One region of the Rhizobium sp. 05N49 genome, then DNA from elsewhere that is predicted to be linked to it. Evidence: predicted binding sites of a transcription regulator. Region 1 holds the regulator's gene; each other region holds the start of a gene.
The links. Region 1 encodes LexA, which represses DNA repair genes until DNA is damaged. Its sites were predicted from a motif close to TGTTCNNNNTGTGTTCNG; they were not measured.
Positions count from the first base shown of each region.

Region 2: AC1DF8_RS05465 (2'-5' RNA ligase family protein) is a predicted target of LexA. The motif match lies at 3,062-3,079, and genes of this name have one in related genera.
Region 3: AC1DF8_RS32610 (PA0069 family radical SAM protein) is a predicted target of LexA. The motif match lies at 2,891-2,908, and genes of this name have one in related genera.
Region 4: AC1DF8_RS05600 (YifB family Mg chelatase-like AAA ATPase) is a predicted target of LexA. The motif match lies at 2,657-2,674, and genes of this name have one in related genera.

Region 1 covers NZ_JBFTME010000006.1:365,484-370,428, reverse strand. Annotated here, with positions in the region: gene AC1DF8_RS15410 (ComEC/Rec2 family competence protein) at 1-1,537, shown strand, start outside; gene lexA (transcriptional repressor LexA) at 1,518-2,243, opposite strand; gene AC1DF8_RS15400 (VOC family protein) at 2,439-3,326, shown strand; gene kdsA (3-deoxy-8-phosphooctulonate synthase) at 3,323-4,171, shown strand; gene AC1DF8_RS15390 (methyl-accepting chemotaxis protein) at 4,185-4,945, opposite strand, start outside.
Region 2 covers NZ_JBFTME010000002.1:253,148-258,092, forward strand. Annotated here, with positions in the region: gene phnX (phosphonoacetaldehyde hydrolase) at 1-19, opposite strand, end outside; gene AC1DF8_RS05455 (TIGR03364 family FAD-dependent oxidoreductase) at 16-1,146, opposite strand; gene AC1DF8_RS05460 (succinylglutamate desuccinylase/aspartoacylase family protein) at 1,249-2,310, opposite strand; gene AC1DF8_RS05465 (2'-5' RNA ligase family protein) at 2,381-2,851, opposite strand; gene AC1DF8_RS05470 (ParA family protein) at 3,163-3,882, opposite strand; gene guaA (glutamine-hydrolyzing GMP synthase) at 4,257-4,945, opposite strand, start outside.
Region 3 covers NZ_JBFTME010000027.1:57,383-62,327, forward strand. Annotated here, with positions in the region: gene AC1DF8_RS32595 (F0F1 ATP synthase subunit B) at 1-53, shown strand, start outside; gene AC1DF8_RS32600 (F0F1 ATP synthase subunit B) at 57-548, shown strand; gene AC1DF8_RS32605 (ribonuclease HII) at 691-1,383, opposite strand; gene AC1DF8_RS32610 (PA0069 family radical SAM protein) at 1,665-2,822, opposite strand; gene AC1DF8_RS32615 (glycosyltransferase family 2 protein) at 2,962-3,480, shown strand; gene AC1DF8_RS32620 (hypothetical protein) at 3,663-3,977, shown strand; gene moaB (molybdenum cofactor biosynthesis protein B) at 4,001-4,552, opposite strand; gene AC1DF8_RS32630 (4-(cytidine 5'-diphospho)-2-C-methyl-D-erythritol kinase) at 4,552-4,945, opposite strand, start outside.
Region 4 covers NZ_JBFTME010000002.1:278,762-283,706, forward strand. Annotated here, with positions in the region: gene rsmI (16S rRNA (cytidine(1402)-2'-O)-methyltransferase) at 1-466, shown strand, start outside; gene AC1DF8_RS05585 (YraN family protein) at 459-827, shown strand; gene AC1DF8_RS05590 (cupin domain-containing protein) at 983-1,486, shown strand; gene gshB (glutathione synthase) at 1,583-2,530, shown strand; gene AC1DF8_RS05600 (YifB family Mg chelatase-like AAA ATPase) at 2,736-4,268, shown strand.

The DNA.
Region 1 (4,945 bases):
GAGACGAGCGATCTCGGATGAAACGACGGAGGCACTGCGGCAGTCCGGCCTTGCCCACATCGTGGCGATCTCCGGCCTCAATATGGCACTCTCCGCCGGTATCTTCTTTGTCGGGCTGCGCGTGATTCTCAGCCTGTTCCCCGGTATTGCGCAGGCGTGGCCGACCAAGAAGATCGCGGCTGCCGGTGCACTCGCTGCGGTGACGGCTTACTATCTGATCTCGGGTTTTGCCGTTTCAGCCGAACGCGCCTTCATCATGATGGCGATCATGCTGGTTGCCGTCTTCTTCGATCGGCCGTCGATCAGCCTCAGAAACGTGGCGCTGTCGGCTCTCGTGATCCTCGCGGTCTCACCATCGGAAGTGCTCGGACCGAGCTTCCAGATGTCTTTCGCCGCAACACTTGCCCTGGTCGCCGGATACGACCTCTGGAAAGGGCGGCCGATGCGGGAAAATGCCTTTGCCAAACTTCCGATCATGAAACCTTTCTTCATGGTCGGCGGCTTCTTCGGCGGCATTTTCCTGACGTCTCTCATCGGTGGGTTCTCGACGGCGCTGTTTTCGATCGAACATTTCCACCGGCTGACTGCTTATGGCCTGCCGGCAAATCTCGCGGCCATGCCGGTTATTTCATTCATCGTCATGCCGGCCGGCATGCTGGCGATGCTGCTGATGCCTTTTGGTCTGGATGGCTGGCTATGGCCGGTGGCAGGGTTCGGGCTCGACCTGGTGATCGCCATTGCAAAGGCGGTGGCGGGGTGGGGCGGCAATATAGATGTTGCCCGCTTACCCGGCTGGTACTTTCCGGCAGCCGTCTTCGGCTTCCTGTTGCTGACCTTGCTCAGAACCCGGTTGCGGCATATCGGAACCGTAATAATCACTGTTTCAACGTTCGCTGTTGTGTTGCTTCCATCAGAAGCGATGCCCGACGTCACCATCTCGGAAGACGGCAGCCTGGTCGCTCTAATCGACGGAGAGGCAATGGCTTCAAACCGTGAAAAGCCGCCAGCCTTCATTTTCGAACAATGGCAGAGGGCACTTGCCATCGAAGAGCATCAGAAGCCGGTTATGCTTCAAGCCACCAACACACCCACCGTGTCCGATGGCAAAAGATTGCAGCTGTCAACCGATCAACAGAATGAAGCCAGAGAGACAATGAGGCAGGCACTCGCCATCAGCCCAACGTCACGATTCTCTTGCCAAAAGCGCGCCTGGTGTACCGCCTTGCTGGGCAATGGAAAGAAACTGACTGTCATCGAAAACGCTGCCTATCTGGGGCCGGCCTGCGATACGGCCGATATTGTCGTAACTCCTGTCCGATTGCGCTTCGACCGTTGCCGTTCCGGCGCGCTGCTCTTTACCGCCGAGACGCTGCGCAAGTCAGGTTCTGTCGAGCTTCGCTTCACAGATAGTGGAATCGATGTCGCAACCGCATTCGGCCCATTGCAACGCCCCTGGATGCGCCACCGCGCCTATGACTGGCGCAGCGATACATTCGCAGACGCAAGCCAGTCACCGGTCAGTGATAGCGGCGAATGAGGCCGACGAGCTTTCCCTGAACCTTCACTCGATCCGGTGGGAAAATTCGGGTCTCATAGGCAGGGTTTGCAGCCTCGAGCGCAATCGATGCACCCTTGCGCCGGAAGCGCTTGAGTGTTGCTTCCTCGTCGTCGACGAGGGCAACGACGATATCACCCGGGTTGGCGGTGCTGCCATTTCGGATGATGACGGTGTCGCCATCGAAGATGCCGGCTTCGATCATCGAGTCGCCGCGAACTTCGAGCGCATAATGTTCGCCGGAGCCGAGCATATCGGCAGGAACGGTGATGTCATGCGTATTGTTCTGGATTGCCGAGATTGGCACACCGGCAGCGATGCGGCCCATGACCGGGACGGAGACCGAGTTGCCGTTATCGGCAGCGGGCGCTGGCTTTGCCGGAGCCGGCGCTGCAACGGGCTGCGGCTTGCCGAGGCTGCCTTCGATGACGCTCGGTGAAAAGCCGCGACGTGGCTGCAGGCTGGGGCTGTAGGCCTCCGGCAGTTTGATGACTTCGAGCGCGCGTGCCCGGTTCGGAAGCCGGCGAATGAAGCCGCGCTCCTCAAGCGCCGTGATCAGCCGGTGAATACCGGATTTCGAGGCCAGATCCAGCGCATCCTTCATCTCGTCGAAAGACGGAGGAACGCCCGACTCCTTCATCCTTTCGTGAATGAAAAGAAGGAGTTCCTGTTGTTTGCGCGTAAGCATGGCGTGCACCCCAGTCTTGAAACAAATCCAGAACGGACACTATATGTTCCATATGTGTTCCGCAAGTAGCTAAATTTTCGTAAAACTTCTGTCCATTCTGGTGAGAATTTTATTTTTCTCGCGCCCGGGCCTTCCCGGCCTTGTCTCGCAACACCTGCTGAAGCACATCTCCTTGTGACTGTTGGAGGGGACCTAATGAGCCAAGATACGCTTGCAATCGATCATCTCGTTTTGCCGGTTACCGATATCGACCTTGCCCGCGAAAGACTGGGCAAGCTTGGTTTCACTGTGGCGCCGGATGCCCGTCATCCTTTTGGGACCGAAAATGCCTGCGTTTTCTTTGCCGACAAATCCTATCTGGAGCCCCTGGGTGTCGCGAGCGTCGAAGAGAGCGAGGAGACAGCACACGATGGCAATGTGTTCACCGCCCGCAATCAGGCTTTTCGCTTCCGCTGCGGCAGCGAAGGACTGTCCGCGATTGCCTTTGCGACGGCAGATGCAAAGCACGAACATGCTCGATTCGTGAAGGACAGTATGAGTGCCGGTTCTGTGCTGCAGTTCGAGCGCCCTGTTAAAATGCCGGATGGCACGGAGAATATTGCCGGCTTCCGGCTCGCCTTCGCTGGCGACCTGCGGGCACCGGATTTCTTTCTCTTCGCAGTCGAACGCGTCAATCCGCTTCCTGCCAACCGGACCGCGCTTGAGACCCATGCCAATGGTGTCACAGGCATTGCCGAGATCGCGCTCGCGGCCCCCGAGCCGACAGCCTTCGGTGAGTTCGTTCGCTCCGTGGCAAAAGGCGCATCTACTGAGCTCACGAGTTTCGGGCTGGACGTGCCCACCGGAAACGCAAAGATCAGCCTGATGACCCCGGAAGGGCTGGAGGCTTATTTCGATCTTGCCACGTCGGATACCGATCGTGGTCTGCGCGGTCGGGCGATCCGCTTTGCTGTCGGCGATCTGGCCGTGACAGAAGCGCATTTGGCTGCTAACGGGGTGACCTATACACGCAAGGGTAACCGTATTCTGGTGAAGCCTGCGCCCGGCCAGGGCGTACTCTTCGCCTTTGAGGAAACATCATGAGCTCTACTACCAACTCCGTGGTGACGGTCGGCGAAGGCGCCGGTAAGGTCACCTTCTCCAATGCTTCACGCCTGTCGCTGATTGCTGGCGCTTGCGAAATGGAAAGCCGCGATCATGCGTTCATGGTTGCCGGCACATTGAAGGAACTCTGCGCCAAGCTTGGCATCGGGCTCGTCTACAAGACCTCCTTCGATAAGGCGAACCGGTCTTCCTTGTCGAGCAAACGCGGTGTCGGCCTTGAAAAGGGGCTGGAAGTTTTCGCCGATCTCAAGAAAGAACTCGGCATTCCGGTTCTGACCGACATCCACAACGAAGAACAATGCGCCGAAGTGGGTAAGGTCGTCGATATCCTGCAGATACCAGCCTTTCTGTCTCGCCAGACGGATCTCCTGGTCGCGGCTGCCAAGACCGGCCGCGTCATCAACGTCAAGAAGGGCCAGTTCCTGGCGCCTTGGGACATGAAGAACGTGCTCGGCAAGCTGAACCAGAGCGGCAATCCGAACATTCTGCTCTGCGAGCGCGGTGCGTCCTTCGGTTACAATACGCTGGTCTCCGACATGCGTTCACTGCCGATCATGGCGGCAACGGGCGCCCCCGTCATTTTCGACGCCACGCATTCAGTCCAGCAGCCTGGCGGGCAGGGGGAAACCTCCGGAGGTGAGCGGCAGTTCGTGGAGACGCTGGCCCGTGCAGCCGTGGCAGTCGGCGTTGCCGGTGTCTTTATCGAGACCCATCAGGATCCTGATAACGCCCCCTGCGACGGGCCGAACATGGTCTACCTCAAGGACATGCCGCGACTTCTCGAGAAGCTTCTCGCCTTCGACGCGATCGCCAAGGCCGCCTGAACAGCGGGCGGCATCAGGCTGCCGCGCGGGACGGGCGCTTTTCCTCCAGTGCGAAGCGGGAGAGCATGCGCCCGAGCTGGGACGCCTCGGTGCCGAGCTCCTGGCATGCGGCGTTCGTTTCCTCGACCATGGATGCATTCTGCTGGGTCACCTGATCCATCCGGTTGACGGCAGCGTTGACCTCGACGAGCGCGACCGACTGTTCCGAAGACGAGCGCACGATCGCTTCGATCAGCGCCGTCACCTGCAGCACCTGGCGGTCGATATCGCCGAGTGCCTCGCCGGTACGGTTGACAAGTGCAACACCCGCGGAAACCTGTCGCGACGACGTCTCGACGAGAAGCTTGATCTCCTTGGCGAGATTGGCGGAGCGTCCGGCGAGCTCGCGGACTTCCTGAGCGACGACGGCAAAGCCTTTCCCCGCGTCTCCGGCGCGTGCTGCCTCGACACCCGCGTTGAGCGCCAGAAGATTGGTCTGAAAGGCGATCTCATCGATGGCGTTGATAATATCGCCGATCCTGACCGCTGAGTCCTCGATCTTCTCCATGGCAGTCACTGCTTCACGAACAATCTCGGCGGAATGCGCCGCGCTCTCCTTCGTGGCTGACATCATCGCATTGGCTTCATGGGCCCGCTCCGAGGAGTTTTTCACCGTGACCGTGATCTGATCCAGTGCCGAAGCCGCCTGTTCGAGGGAAGCTGCCTGGCTCTCGGTGCGCTGTGCCAGATCATTGGTGCTGAGCGCGATTTCGCGCGAACTGTCGCCGACCGTAT
Region 2 (4,945 bases), on a different contig from region 1:
CTGCCTTGAATTGTGTCATGCTGCGCTCCCGTAGAGATCCTCGATGGTTTCCTCGCCGATGCCGAAGGCGGTCGAAGCACCGCAGCCTGCGGTTACCACGACAATGCGCAGCGCATCGGAAGGCTTGTCGGTAAACCGCCAGCGGTCTGGAGCGGAGGCATAGGTACCGATCCAGCGCTCGGTAATGAAGCGACCCGGCAGGTTGAGCACGGCATCCATTTCGTCGAGGGTCAGTCGGTCGACCCGCTCCAGTCCAAAGGGATCGGGCGTTTCGGAGTAATGGTGGCTGTCGCCGACGATCAGCGATCCGTCTTCCGACTGCGTGACGATCAGGTGGACGCCGTTTTCCCGCTCTGGCTTGAATTCGCGGTCAAGCCGCGCCTTCAGGGCCGTCGCTTCAGGCAATTCGGCATAGCCGAGATAACGTCCAAGCCCGAGATCGGACATGACGGCAGTGCTCAGCGAAACCCGCTGGGCCGGCACGACACGCATCATCTGCAGCTTGCAGCGTGTGACGTTATAGGCAGCGATGCGATCGGGAAACAGGCTCTTGAAATCGTCGCCTGGGCAAACAACCACGGTCTCCGCCTCGATCAGACCGGTTGACGTCTCCATCCGCGGCGGTTCGACGGCATTCACTGCTGTGGAGCGGCGGAACTCGATGCCATATTTGACTTCGAGATAGCGGGCGAGTAGCGGAATGGCTGTACGGGATTCGACCCGAAGTTCATGCGGACTATAGAGTGTGAAGCGCCCGGCTTCCGGTCGCAGCGCCGGCACAAGCCGGCGTGCTTCGTCCAGCGTCAGCCTTTCGCAGCCTTCACCCATTTCCGTGCGCAGGAAGGCGTCGATGACGGCTTCGGATTCGTCGAGCCTTGCAGCAAGGAGCAGCCCGCGCTGCAGGACGTCAATGCCGGCGTCATCGACGATCTCGGCCCAGACATCGCGGGCCCTGCGTGCCTTGTTCCAGCAGTCGCCTGCCTGCTGGCCGGTCACCGTCACAAAGCCGAAATTGCGCACCGAGGCGCCATTTGCCTGGGCGTCGCGGTCAACAACGACGACCCGTTTGCCGCGCTTTGCCGCCGCCAGCGCATGCGCCAGCCCGACAATTCCCGCGCCGACGATCGCAATGTCGTAATGCGGCATGAAAGCTCCTTCGCAACATGTCTGCAACGGCTTGGCGGATTTTCTTGAAGCCTGTGTGACAGTTGCGCGAGCTTTACATTCGCGTGTTGAAAAGAACGCCGGTCAGTCTTCCAGCGTACCGGCCTTTCGCGTCGCCCTGCTTGGCTTGTCGGCGGCGATCTTCATCAGGTCGCCGCGCCGGCGCACAAGGCGATCAGATGTCCGTGTGAGAAACAGCCCATCCTGTGGCGCCCGGATATCGATATCCCCTTCGGCAAAGCCGGGCCGGGTGACGATCGTCGCCAGAAGCTCTCCTTCCGAGACATGTTCGCCGATATTGCGGTGGAAGAGCACGGTACCACCCTGCGGCGCACGCACGATCTCCACATTGTCGAGCGGCACGGCAGGTCCGGCGAAGGTCTTGTCTCCGGAAGGTTTGCCGTTGACGACACCGCGCCCGATGAGGAAGCGCAGCAGCCCCTCGGCGTCTTTCTCGGCCATATCGGGATAGACGTCACGGCGGCCGCGCAGTTCCACAGTCACCGAAAGTTTGCCGGGAAGCTTGGCCTTGCGCTCGCCCGGCACCTCATACTTCCACGCAAAACCGACCGCCTCTTCGAAGGCGGAACTCTCGCCATCTGAAAGCAGCACCGCTTCCATGTGGAGCGCATTGGCAAGGTCAGCAGCCTCCGGCCAGAAGGCTTCGTCGATATAGGCATATTGCAGCGATTCATCATCGCAATGCAGGTCGAGCACCAGATCGGCCCCGAGCGCCATATGTATCAGCTCTCGTTTCAACCGATCTATAGCCGGGTAATTATCGGATCCGTCAAGTAGCTCTGCCCGATCACGGATCGAGATCAGCGGAAAATCGCGATTGAAATTGGTTCGTGACCCCAGATCGAAGCGACCCTGCAATTCACCAAAATGCGATTGTGCCGCTCCAACAGGGTTTGCCTGCGGCACGAGCGTAATGTCGCCCGCGATCCGCCCCTCGCTTTCAGCCTGGCGCAGCTTACCGCAGAGAAAATGCACGAGCGCCGTGCCCGGCAGTTCGTTGGCGTGCAAGGCAGCCTGGATATAGACCTTGGGTGCCGCAGGATCCTTTCCATGGAAGCACATGACTGGCAAACGCCATTCGATACCTGGTGTATCGCCGGGGAGGATGATCTCTGAAACGTCCACTGTCTTGCTCCGCATGTGCATATTGAGTGGGGAGTTTTACAAGAATCCCCACCCGCGGTGCAAGCGCAGCTCAGCCGATCAGGGGCCATCGGTTGACGACGCGATGCTCGCTCTTCCCATAGATGCTATGGATCAGCAGGAATTCCTGTACCATCCAGCGCACGGGTCGGTCGAGCTTTTCGGGCAGAACGGTCTTGCGATCATAGAGCATCGTCATGTGTGGCGTCAGATGTCCGCCGACATTATAGGGCAGTCCGGCCTCGTAGAGACCTTCCTGGATTTGGTTGCGAAGATCCAGCAGGCCTTCGTTTTCTTGCCTGCCGCAGATGACGAAGGCTTGCGGTCGGCCCGGATGCGTGAAGCTCATGGCTTCGTCGAGAACAATTTCGAACGGTTGGACGCGCACTGTCGCGGCGACTTGTTCAGCGCTGAACACGATATCATCCGGCAGCCGACGGTAGGCGCCGATGCCGTTCAGCGTGACATGAAGCAGTGCGTTGGGCCGCGAGGGCACGGTCAGAGAATGTCTATTGCGATACACTTGCGCGATGTCCAGCGYCTCGGATGCCGCTTCGATAGTTGGACGAAGTGCGAAGAAAATCCTGTCGTGAAATTCCCCGACGAGATTGGATTTCTTCCGGGGGCCAGCGCTATTCGGATCGAGTGGAAAATGAGGCATTTGAACTACGGACAACATCGCCCGCCTCCTTGTTTTTACGAGGAGGAGCATACTGGGATCGGCGTTCTGGTCAAGAACAAAACATGAACAGACATTACTGCGAGGATACTCAAAACAGAAACGGCCACCTTTGCGGCAGCCGTCTGCTGGGATCAATCACGCCTAGGCATGGATTAGGCAGCGTTCTTGACGACCTCGGCCACCTTCCTGGCGGACTTGGCGCGGGCTGCCTTCGGCGGTGCGAGACGAAGGACATCGTCTGCCAGCATACGGGCATTGTCTTGCGCCTTGTCGAGATTACTGACGCGAGCAGGATCCATCGTATAGAGGCTGCCACCGGAAACGAACATGTCGCGGTAGGCGGCGCGCTCGATCAGTGCCGTGTCGATGACATTGACCTGCTGCTTTGCGAGTAGGCCCTTGACCGCCAGCAGCGCGCGAGTGGTGATGATCGAACTGATGCGCGTCAGCACGACCGAATGCGGGATGCGGATATCATGCTGGGCTGCAAGCTGCTTCATGATCTCGAGCACCTGCGCACCGCCGACGGCATCCATTGCGCATCCCTGGACCGGAACCAGCACGTGGTCGGAAAAGCCGATGGCTTTCGCCATAGCCGGGCTCAGACCGGCCGGCAGATCGACGATGATGTAGCCGCCACGCTTTTTCAGATCCTTGACCTGCTGTTCGATCGTATTTTCGCTGACACCGGGGACGACAGCGAATTCCGCTGCGTCACCAGTCAGGCGATGCCAGCGTGTGGCCCATTGCTGGGGATCGGCATCCAGAACGGAAACGCGATGGCCACGGCGAGCCAGTTCTGTGGCGAGAACGAGAGCGACCGTCGTTTTGCCGGCGCCTCCTTTCGTATTCGCAAAAGTAAGTATTGGCATCGATACCTCGGGTTGATGAGTTGGCGGCATCATCCCTGGGAGAGGTGCGTCTCGGATTTTAGGAACAGCAGCTTTCACAGCGATGATACGAAAGGGTCAAACAGCAACCTTGCGTGGCGCTGTCTCAACATGCTGTCCGAGGTTGATTTTTTGGGGGGGCAATCAATGAGGGGCGGGCCTCAGGATAGCCACGCCTGAGATGATTAGCACGCAGCCCTATAAAACCGGCAGCGGTTTTTCATGAGTAGAATTGAATACTCTAGCTCTGGCAGGATCTAGATGCTGAAACACCCACTGTTCAGCTGTTTTGCCTATCATTCAGGCTCCTATGGAGCAGAGGCAAAACGGGAACCCGTGTCGGGTTCCCGAGATCTTCATTCCCACTCGATCGTGCCAGGCGGCTTGCTGGTCACGTCGTAGACGACACGGTTGATGCCGCGGACTTCGTTGATGATACGGGTGGCTGCGCGGCCGAGGAATTCCATGTCGTAGTGGTAGAAATCCGCCGTCATGCCGTCGACCGAGGTGACGGCGCGCAGCGCGCAGACGAATTCATAGGTGCGGCCGTCGCCCATGACCCCAACGGTCTGGACGGGCAGCAGCACGGCGAAAGCCTGCCAGATCGCGTCATAGAGGCCGGCCTTGCGGATCTCGTCGAGATAGATCGCATCGGCTTCGCGCAGGATGTCGAGCTTCTCGCGGGTAATGCCGCCGGGGCAGCGGATAGCGAGGCCCGGACCGGGGAAGGGGTGTCGCCCGATAAAGCTGTCGGGCAGGCCGAGTTCCTTGCCGAGGGCGCGAACCTCGTCCTTGAAGAGTTCGCGCAGCGGCTCGACGAGCTGCATCTTCATGCGCTCCGGCAGGCCGCCGACATTGTGGTGCGACTTGATGGTGACCGACGGGCCGCCGGTGAAGGAGACGGACTCGATCACATCGGGATAGAGCGTGCCCTGGCCGAGGAAATCGGCGCCACCGAGTTTCTTGGCCTCGTCCTCGAAGGTCTCTATGAACAGGCGGCCGATGATCTTGCGCTTGGTTTCCGGGTCGGAAACGCCCTCGAGCT
Region 3 (4,945 bases), on a different contig from region 1:
CTGCCAGGACTGACGTTGCCGCTGCCGTCGCAGCAGCCGAGAAGGAGGCTTGATCGATGGAATTTGCTCTTGATGCAACTTTCTTCGCCCTCGTCGGCCTCGTTATCTTCCTGGCCCTGATGGTTTACCTGAAGGTTCCGGGCATGATGGCAAAGTCGCTGGACGACCGTGCCGATCAGATCCGCAACGAGCTGGCAGAAGCCAAGCGTCTGCGCGAGGAAGCCCAGCACCTGCTCGCCGAATATCAGCGCAAGCGCAAGGAAGCTGAAGCCGAAGCTGCCCACATCGTGGCGGCTGCCGAGCGCGAAGCCGAAATGCTGACCGCTGAAGCCAAGAAGAAGACGGAAGAATTCGTCGCCAACCGCACGGCTCTTTCCGAGCAGAAGATCAAGCAGGCTGAAGTCGATGCGATGAAGGCCGTTCGCTCTGCCGCAGTCGATCTCGCCATCGCAGCCGCCGAAGCCGTTATCGGCAAACAGGCCGATGGCAAGGTTCAGTCCGAACTCTTCGGTCAGGCCGTCGGCGAAGTGAAGACCCGCCTGAACTGAGCCGCAGCTCGATAGAATTGGAAAAGCCCCGCTTCGGCGGGGCTTTTTGTTTTATCTGTGTCGGTTGTCTGGCGTGATGCGCATGCCGGCGATGGCGGTCTCGAACTACCGAGCGGTACTGAGATGCGAGTCACGACCGCGGCTACTCGCCGAGCATCTCGCCGTTCGCTTCAATCTCTACGCCATCCTTGCGCAGCGGCCGGAAGGTCATCCGGTGCAGCGAGCACGGCCCATGCTTCTCGATACCGGAGCGATGCTGCGCGGTGCCATATCCCGCATGGGCGGCAAAACCATATTCGGGAAACACAAGATGCGCGCGCGCCATCATCCGGTCGCGCGTCACCTTCGCCACGATGGACGCGGCGGCGATCGAAACGGATCGGGCGTCGCCCTTCACCACAGCCTGCCCGGGGCAGTCGAGCCCGACAGGCACATCCAGCCCATCCGTCAGCACGTAGCTTGCCGGTACGGAAAGGCCGCAGATCGCGCGGCGCATCGCGTCGAGGCTTGCCTTGCGGATATCGGTTTCGTCGATGCGGGTGGAGCTGGAAGAGGCGATGGAAACCGTGGCTGTCGCAAGAATTTGGACGAACAGCTCCTCGCGCTTCTGCGCCGAAAGCTGTTTGGAATCGTTGAGACCTTCAGGAATGCGCTTGGGATCGAGGATCACGGCTGCAGCAACGACAGGGCCCGCCAGTGGCCCACGTCCGGCCTCATCGGCGCCCGCGACGGGCCAGTGGCCGGCCTTGCGAGCCTTCAGCTCCAGCCGGAAATCCGGCACGAGGGGGACCTCTTCAAAGAGCAGAGGAGAATCGGGTGACGTGCGACGTTTCATGCGGTTGAACCTCGCACGCCAACCCGATTTCCTGCAAGCCCCCGGATCAGGGCGGCGACGGCCGGGGGCAGTCCGGCAGATGGTGCGGTCAGGGCCATCCGCAGGAATTGCGCAAGACAGAAGACGCAGGGCAGGTCTTCTTCACGTCTTACGCAAGCTCATCAGCAATTCCAGCAAAAGTGCGTAGCGGTTTTACGTCCGGAATTGCGTAAACAAACAAAGCAATTCCAGCAAAAGTGCATCGCGGTTTTGCGTTTTCGGAATTGCACGAAAATATCCAGTCACAGCAACGAAAGCTGTACGCCGCTTCCATTCGGCGGCACGAAGAGATCGTCGCGCAAGGCAAGGCTTCGACGGGTCAATTCCAGCCGCTTCGCAGCCATCTCGAAGCGTCGGGCGATCTGCCACGCGTAGGGTCCGGCGCCTTTCATGCGCTTGCCGAACTCCGCGTCATAATCCTTGCCGCCACGCATCGAACGCACCAGCGACATGACATGACGGTAGCGGTCAGGATAGTTCTGCAGCAGCCAGTCGCGGAACAGGGGGCTTACTTCCAATGGCAGCCGCAGCAATACATAACTCGCTTCTTCCGCTCCTGCCGTTTTGGCGGCATCGAGAATGCGTTCCAGCTCATGATCGTTGAGCGCGGGGATGATTGGCGCGGCCATCACGGACGTACGCACACCGGCCTCGGAAAGCCCGCGGATCGCCTCCAGCCTGCGCGTCGGCGTCGAGGCCCGGGGCTCCATGAGGCGCGCAAGCTTGCGGTCGAGCGTCGTGACCGAAATGCCGACGCGCACGATGTTCTTCGCCGCCATTTCCGTGAGGATATCGAGATCGCGCAGGATCATCGCCGACTTGGTGACGATCGCGACGGGATGGTTCGCCTTGTTCAACACTTCGAGGATCTGCCGCATGATGCGCCATTCCTTCTCGATCGGCTGGTAGGGATCGGTGTTGGTGCCGATCGCGATGACGCGCACCTTGTAGCCGGGTTTGGCAAGCTCGCGCTCCAGGAGCTTCGGTGCGTCCGGCTTGGCGAAGAGCTTGCTCTCGAAATCCAGCCCTGCCGACAGGCCCATATAGGCATGGGTCGGCCGGGCAAAGCAGTAGATGCAGCCATGCTCGCAGCCTCGATAGGGATTGATCGACCTGTCAAAGGAAAGATCGGGAGACTCGTTGCGGGTAATCGCCGTGCGTGGCTTCTCGATCTGGACATCCGTCTTGAAGGGGGGCAGTTCCTCGAGCGTCTGCCAGCCATCATCGAAGGCCTCGCGCTGTGTCGGCTCGAAGCGGCCGGTGGGGTTCAGCCCCGCACCGCGGCCGCGCCGCCGGTCGACTTCGACGCGCAGCCCCGAGGCCGCGATCATCGCGTCGGCAATATCTGCCTTATTGGCAGGCGCAAATGCGGTCTGCCCTGCAAGGGACTGAGGTCTCATCGGATTCTCCAGCGGCGAAAAACGTTCGATTTCGCTCGTTTTGATGATTATATTCCTATCGGCAAAATGAGAACAATGCAAGAACAAAATGAGGAAAGTCGCGCTGGCAAAATTTTGTGCGGCGCTCTATAAACAGGCAATGTTGACTGTCGTTCTTGAATGCCAGGATCAGGAACCTGAGCTGGCCCAGACCCTATCGGTATTGGTGGCGGGCGCCGTGGAGGGCCTCGTCAGTGACGTGGTCGTGCTCGATCACGGCTCCCGCGATGGCACGTCGCGGGTGGCGGACGCTGCCGGCTGCCGGTTCCATTCGCAGTGGGATATCAAAGACATCATCCGATCGGCCCGTGGCGAATGGCTGCTTTTTGTCGAGCCGGGCGCAAGACCTCAGGCGGGCTGGATCGACGAAGTTTCGGAATATGTCGCCTTGAACAAGGTCCCTGCGCGCTTTACTGCCTCGCGCGGCTATCGACGTCCCTTCTTCCAGCGCGTCGGTCGTTCAAGGCCGCCGCTCGAACTCGGCCTGCTCATGCCGAAGAAGCTCGCCATTTCAGCGGCAAAGAGCGGCATGCGCTTGACCGAATTCGTCAAGGCACAGAAGCCGCGTCAGCTTTCCAGCGAATTGATTCCCTCCTGGGTCGCCCGTGCCGCGCGGTAGCTACGACATTTCCGCGACATTGCGCAAAAATGGCGCCCAATCGAATTTTGCGCTATAATTAGAGTATGGCGCCGCCGAAGCGCCTCGCTTCGTAACGGATGGCCATGAGATGCCGGTGAGCGGCAGAGCAGGTCAACGAAAATCTCCTCTTCTGCCGGGCTTCCGGCGAAAGGAGGTGCGTCATGCTACGCAATATGGTCCACGGCCTGCTGGCCGCCATACTGACGGCATCGCTGATCGCGCATCCGCATCCGGCAGCATCGCAGATGATGCACAGTTGCGCAGGCCGATCCGAGATCGTCAAATTTCTGGACAGCAACTTTGGTGAAAAGCTCACCGCAGTCGGGTTGATCAATCAGAACGCCATTCTCGAGGTCTATGCCGCCGAAAGCGGTACCTGGACGCTCCTCGTCACGGATGTTCATGGCATAAGCTGCGTGCTGTTGTCAGGCGACAGCTGGGAAACGATGCCCGCCCTGCCGGGTCTGGCAACATAGAGGACATCGCTGTCGCAGCCGGTCTATTTCGTCACGCCGCGCTTCAGATGTTCGTCGAGCCGGGGCATGATCTCCACGAAATTGCAGGGCATCTGCCGGTAGTCGAGCTGCGCCTTCAATATACCGTCCCAGGCATCTTTGCAGGCGCCGGGCGAGCCCGGCAGCACAAAGATGAAGGTGGCGTTGGCAACACCTGCCGTAGCGCGCGACTGGATCGTCGACGTTCCGATCTTGTCGTAGGAAATCCGGTGGAACACGGCCGAAAATCCATCCATCCGCTTTTCGAAGAGCGGTTCCAGCGCATCGGGCGTCACGTCACGGCCGGTAAAACCGGTCCCGCCCGTGGTGATGACGACGTCGATTTCCTTGGCTTCCGTCCAGGCACGCACGCGGGCGGTGATCCTCTCGCGGTCGTCGGGAACGATATCGCGGTCGATCAGCTGATGTCCGGCTTCCGCAATTCGTGCCGCCAGCGTGTCGCCGGATTTGTCATCGGCCGGCGTACGCGTATCCGAAACAGTCAGAACCGCTATGCCGAGCGGAATAAAAGGTCGTTTTTCGTCCAGGCCTGCCATCACGCGCCTCCCGCGAAAGTCTCCGTCGCCTGGAAATACCAGTCCGGGCGCGCGGCGTGAAGACGCTCGGCGGCACGCAGCGCGACAACGGGCGTCTCGAAAATGCCGAAGCAGGTCGCACCAGAGCCGGACATGCGGGTGAAAAGCGCGCCTTCTGCAGCGAGCATGCCAGAAATCTCGGCAATTTCGGGAACCAGCTCCCGCGCCGGCGGCTCAAGATCATTGCGTGTCGCTCTTATGGCTTCCATCCAGTGCGGCGACTTTTTCAGGACCAGGCGAGGATTATTCTTGATGACAAGCCGCCGGAAGATCTCGGGCGTGGAAACGCCTTTAAGCGGATTGGCGAGCACCACAGCGAAGGAGGGCAGGGCATCGGCCGTCTCTATCTGTTCG
Region 4 (4,945 bases), on a different contig from region 1:
CCTGCCAAACGACGCCTTTCTCTTTGCGGGCTTCCTGCCGACTAAGGACAAGGCTCGCCGAGACCGTCTCGCGGAATTCGCAAACGCACCGGCAACACTGATCTTTTTTGAATCGCCCCACCGCATCGGTGCGACGCTGCTTGCCGCAGCCGATGTGCTTGGCGGTGGGCGCCAGGCGTCTGTATGCCGCGAACTGACGAAGACCTACGAGGAGTTCCGCCGCGGTACGCTTTCCGATCTTGCGGTCCACTATGAAGAGCATGACAATGTGAAGGGCGAGATCGTGCTGGTGATCGGCCCGCCGAAAGAGCAGCCCGCCACCGAAGCCGATGTCGACGCGATTCTCACCGATCTCGCGAAATCCCTACCAACGGCCAAGGCCGCGACCGAGGCTGCCCGCTTGACCGGCCTGCCACGCAAGGTGCTCTACCAGAAGCTTCTCGATATGAAGGCGGCAAATGGCTGACGGCGAAGCGACGCTCCGCAGGAGAAAGGCGCTGCGCCGGGGTTCGGCCGCGGAATATATTGCCGCCGTTTTCCTGATGCTGAAAGGCTATCGCATCCTTGCCATGCGCTACAAAACGAAGCTCGGCGAGATCGACATCATTGCCCGAAAGAGGGACCTGGCCGTCTTCGTCGAGGTCAAGGCGCGCGCCGACGAAACAGGTGCGATAGATGCCGTCTCCTACACATCACAAAATCGGATCCGGGCTGCAAGCGATCTCTGGCTTGCCCGTCAGCGCGATTATGCGCGGCTATCGCAGCGCTACGATATCGTTGCGATAGTGCCCGGGAAACTGCCTCGTCATTTCCCGGATGCCTTCTGATCTCTCGCCGAGTTTGTTCTGGCGGCAGTGACGGTATCCGCAAGTCGTCGGCGGCGAACAAGCTTTCATTAAAATTTTAGCGCCTGCTTGAACGGCCCTTTACGACTCTTTTGTTATCCACGGCTGAGCTAGGGGTAGCAAATTGGGGGTTATGCATGGCCTGGAAGATGATGCTTGCGACCGCCGTCGCCATGGCGGCGCGGTCCGTGCCTTATGCGGCGTTGAAACCATCAGGGAAAACATTCATCGCGCACGCAAGCGATGGCTTGGTTCTGAAACCGACGCCGATCAATCCGGACTGGATCATCAGCGGAAACCCGCAGGCACGCACGGCAGAACATTCCCGCGGCCATGACGAGGCGTCGCTGACGGCGATCTGGGATTGCACATCGGGTGAATTCCGCTGGCGTTTCGGCTGGGACGAAACGGTCATGATCCTCGAAGGCGAGGTGCATGTCACCACCGAAGACGGAACGGAACGCACGCTGAAGACCGGTGACGTCGCCTTCTTTGCCGGCGGCACCTGGGCCAACTGGAGGGTCGATAACTACGTCCGCAAGGTCGCCTTCCTGCGCAAGCCCTTCCCGAAGCCGCTTGCCATCGCCTACCGCCTGCGCAACCTGTTGCGCAACAGCGGTGGCTCCGGTATCGCAGCCTGAAAATTGCGCATCCCGAAACGCCCGAAGCCATTGATTGCCGTTGCGTTTGATACCTGACCGACCTACATCTGGGCGGCATCAGCTCAAGGGACGGAAATGGCCAAGATCAAGAACGTAGCGGTCCAGATGGACCATGTCTCCGGCATCAACATCGCGGGCGATTCCACCTTCGCCATGAGCATCGAGGCGCAGGCGCGTGGCTACAAGCTCTTTCATTACACGCCTGATCGCCTGAGCTTCCGCGACGGCAAGCTTTATGCCTCCGTCGAGCCGATGGTCTTGCGCGACGTCAAGGGTGACCATTATGAGCTTGGTGCGCCCGAACGCGTCGACCTCTCGACCATGGATGTCGTCCTGCTGCGCCAGGATCCGCCTTTCGACATGGCCTACATCACCTCGACGCATCTTTTGGAGCGCATCCATCCGAAGACGCTTGTCGTCAATGATCCGGCCTGGGTGCGTAACTCGCCCGAAAAAATCTTCGTCACGGAATTTTCCGACCTCATGCCGAAGACGCTGATTACCAAGGATCCCGCGGAGATCCGCCGCTTCCGCGACGAGTTGGGCGATATCATCCTGAAGCCGCTCTACGGCAATGGCGGCGCAGGCGTCTTCCACTCCACCAAGGATGACCGCAACCTGTCCTCGCTGCTCGAAATGTTCGGCCAGCTCTTCCGCGAGCCCTTCATCGCCCAGCAGTACCTGCCCGACGTGCGTAAGGGCGACAAGCGCATCATCCTCGTCGACGGTGAATTTGCCGGCGCCATCAATCGTGTTCCCGCCGAGCATGACAGCCGCTCCAACATGCATGTCGGCGGCCGTGCTGAGCCAACCGAACTGACGGCGCGCGAAAAGGAAATCTGCGATCGCATCGGCCCGGCCCTGCGCGAACGCGGCTTCCTGCTCGTCGGCATCGATGTCATCGGCGATTACATGACCGAAATCAACGTGACCTCGCCAACTGGCATCCGCGAAGTAAAGAAGTTCGGCGGCGCCGATATCGCAAGCCTTTTGTGGGATGCTATCGAGGGCAAGCGCGGCTAAAGCAAAGCCAGGAATACTTCCGGACTACCAAAAGTGTTCTTGTCGTTCCGCCTTTGATCGCCTCCGTTCCAAGATTGCAACCCGCTGCAATTTGATTGCAGCGGATAGCTGAATTCGTTCGCTTATCGTTCTTGTTTTATTCCGGCTTCCATGCCAGATTGTGACCGCCTTCATAGGTTGGGTATCGGGGTCACGGGGCAGGGGCATGGTCGCGCGCGTCAGTACGGTTGCATTTCAGGGCATTGAAGGTGTTCCGGTCGAGGTCCAGGTCATGGTCGCTCCCGGCAAGATGGGGATCCAGATCGTCGGGCTTCCTGACAAGGCGGTCGCGGAAAGCCGCGAGCGGGTACAGGCAGCCCTGCACGCCTCCGGCCTGGCGTTGCCGTCCAAGCGCGTGACGGTCAACCTTGCGCCTGCCGACCTTCCCAAGGAGGGCAGCCATTTCGATCTTCCCATCGCACTTGGACTAATGGCTGCACTCGGCGCAATTCCCGCGGATGCCTTGTCCGATTACGTCGTCGTCGGCGAACTCAATCTCGACGGTACGATCGCCGCAATCGCCGGCGCTCTGCCGGCTGCTATCGGCGCCAACGCGACGGGCAAAGGGCTGATCTGCCCTGCCGAAAGCGGAGCGGAAGCCGCCTGGGCCGGTTCGGACGTCGATATCCTGGCGCCGCGCAGCCTGATAGCACTCGCCAATCATTTCCGCGGCACGCAGATCCTGTCGCGACCGGAACCATCCATTCGTCCGAATGCCGCCAATCTGCCCGATCTCGCCGAGATCAAGGGCCAGGAAAGCGCCAAGCTGGCCCTGGAAGTGGCGGCTGCCGGCGGCCATAACCTCATCATGGTCGGGCCGCCCGGTTCCGGCAAGTCGATGCTGGCGTCCAGGCTGCCGTCCATCCTGCCGCCGCTCTCGGCGGCCGAATTGCTGGAAGTCTCGATGATCCACTCCATCGCCGGTCAGCTCTCCGGTGGCAAGCTCTCCGACCGGCGGCCATTTCGCACGCCGCATCATTCGGCGACGATGGCGGCCCTCATTGGCGGCGGCCTGCGCGCCCGGCCGGGCGAAGCCTCGCTTGCCCATCACGGCGTGCTTTTCCTCGATGAATTCCCGGAATTTGCACCACAGGTGCTTGATGCCCTGCGTCAGCCGCTGGAAAGCGGCGAATGCGTCATCGCGCGGGCCAATCATCGGGTCTCCTATCCCGCGCGGATCCAGCTCGTCGCGGCCATGAATCCGTGCCGCTGCGGCATGGCAGGTGAACCCGGCCATACCTGCGCCCGCGGGCCGCGCTGCATGACGGATTATCAGGCCCGTATTTCCGGCCCGCTGATGGACCGTATCGATATCCGCATCGACGTGCCGGCGGTCTCCGCCGCCGATCTTATCCGGCCGACGGCAGCCGAAGCGAGCGCCGATGTTGCCCGGCGCGTGGCCCGCGCCCGTGACATCCAGCGCGAACGGTATGCTTCTGCAGGCGCCAGAGGTATTTCGACCAATGCCGGCTGCTCTACTTCGATGATCGAGAAATTTGCTGAGCCGGATGCGGCCGGATTGCAGCTGTTGCGCGATGCCGCGGACAAGATGAAGTTCTCGGCGCGGGGTTATCATCGCGTCCTGAAGGTCGCCCGCACGCTCGCAGATCTCGACGGCAAGGATACTGTTGGACGTATCCATCTCGCAGAGGCGATCTCCTATCGCGTCGCGGGCGAAAGGCTGACTGCCGCTGCATAAAATGACCGCTGGGTGAGAGACAAGATCCTGCTGTGGATCAAGGCAGGGCCAGGGCTCTATCTCGCCATTGCCGGTGCGACCTGTTTTACGGTGGACATATCCGCACGATGTGATGGGAACAGGAGAGATGTGGCAGGCCAAAACCGTAGCAGCGAACGACGCAATTCAGGATGTTGACGAGGTTAAACGGAGTGCCGAGGCAGTTGGCATCGCCTGAAAGAATAGGCGCGCAGGTTCTTCCTGCCTAAAGAGCGGCCGGGTTGCGATGTATGAAATAAGCAAGCGTTTCCATACGCTTGTCGAAAATCCTGACCGGGTTGGGAATAACTCTGCTTCACGGGCGATCTAGTTCGTCAGCGAGAGCGTGGATGACTTGCCGCTTTCGCCACTCGAAACGCCATCAACGAGGGGAGGTATGCCATGTCACTTCGCGCCGTCCCGGGATCGGCTGCTGTGGCCGCGCTTAGCCTGTCGCCGAAGCCTGAATTCGTTATCTCGTCACTTGCTGGGATAATCGGGGAACCAACGGCTGGTTTCTACAAAGATATATCGAGGTCGCGGCGACGATATATGAGGGCATCCGAGCAGACGAATATCGCGGCGAGTTCTGTGTCGGGGCCGGATAATGCAGCCAAGGCCGAGGAGCAGGTGTCCGCGCTGAAACAGCTTTGCCCTGG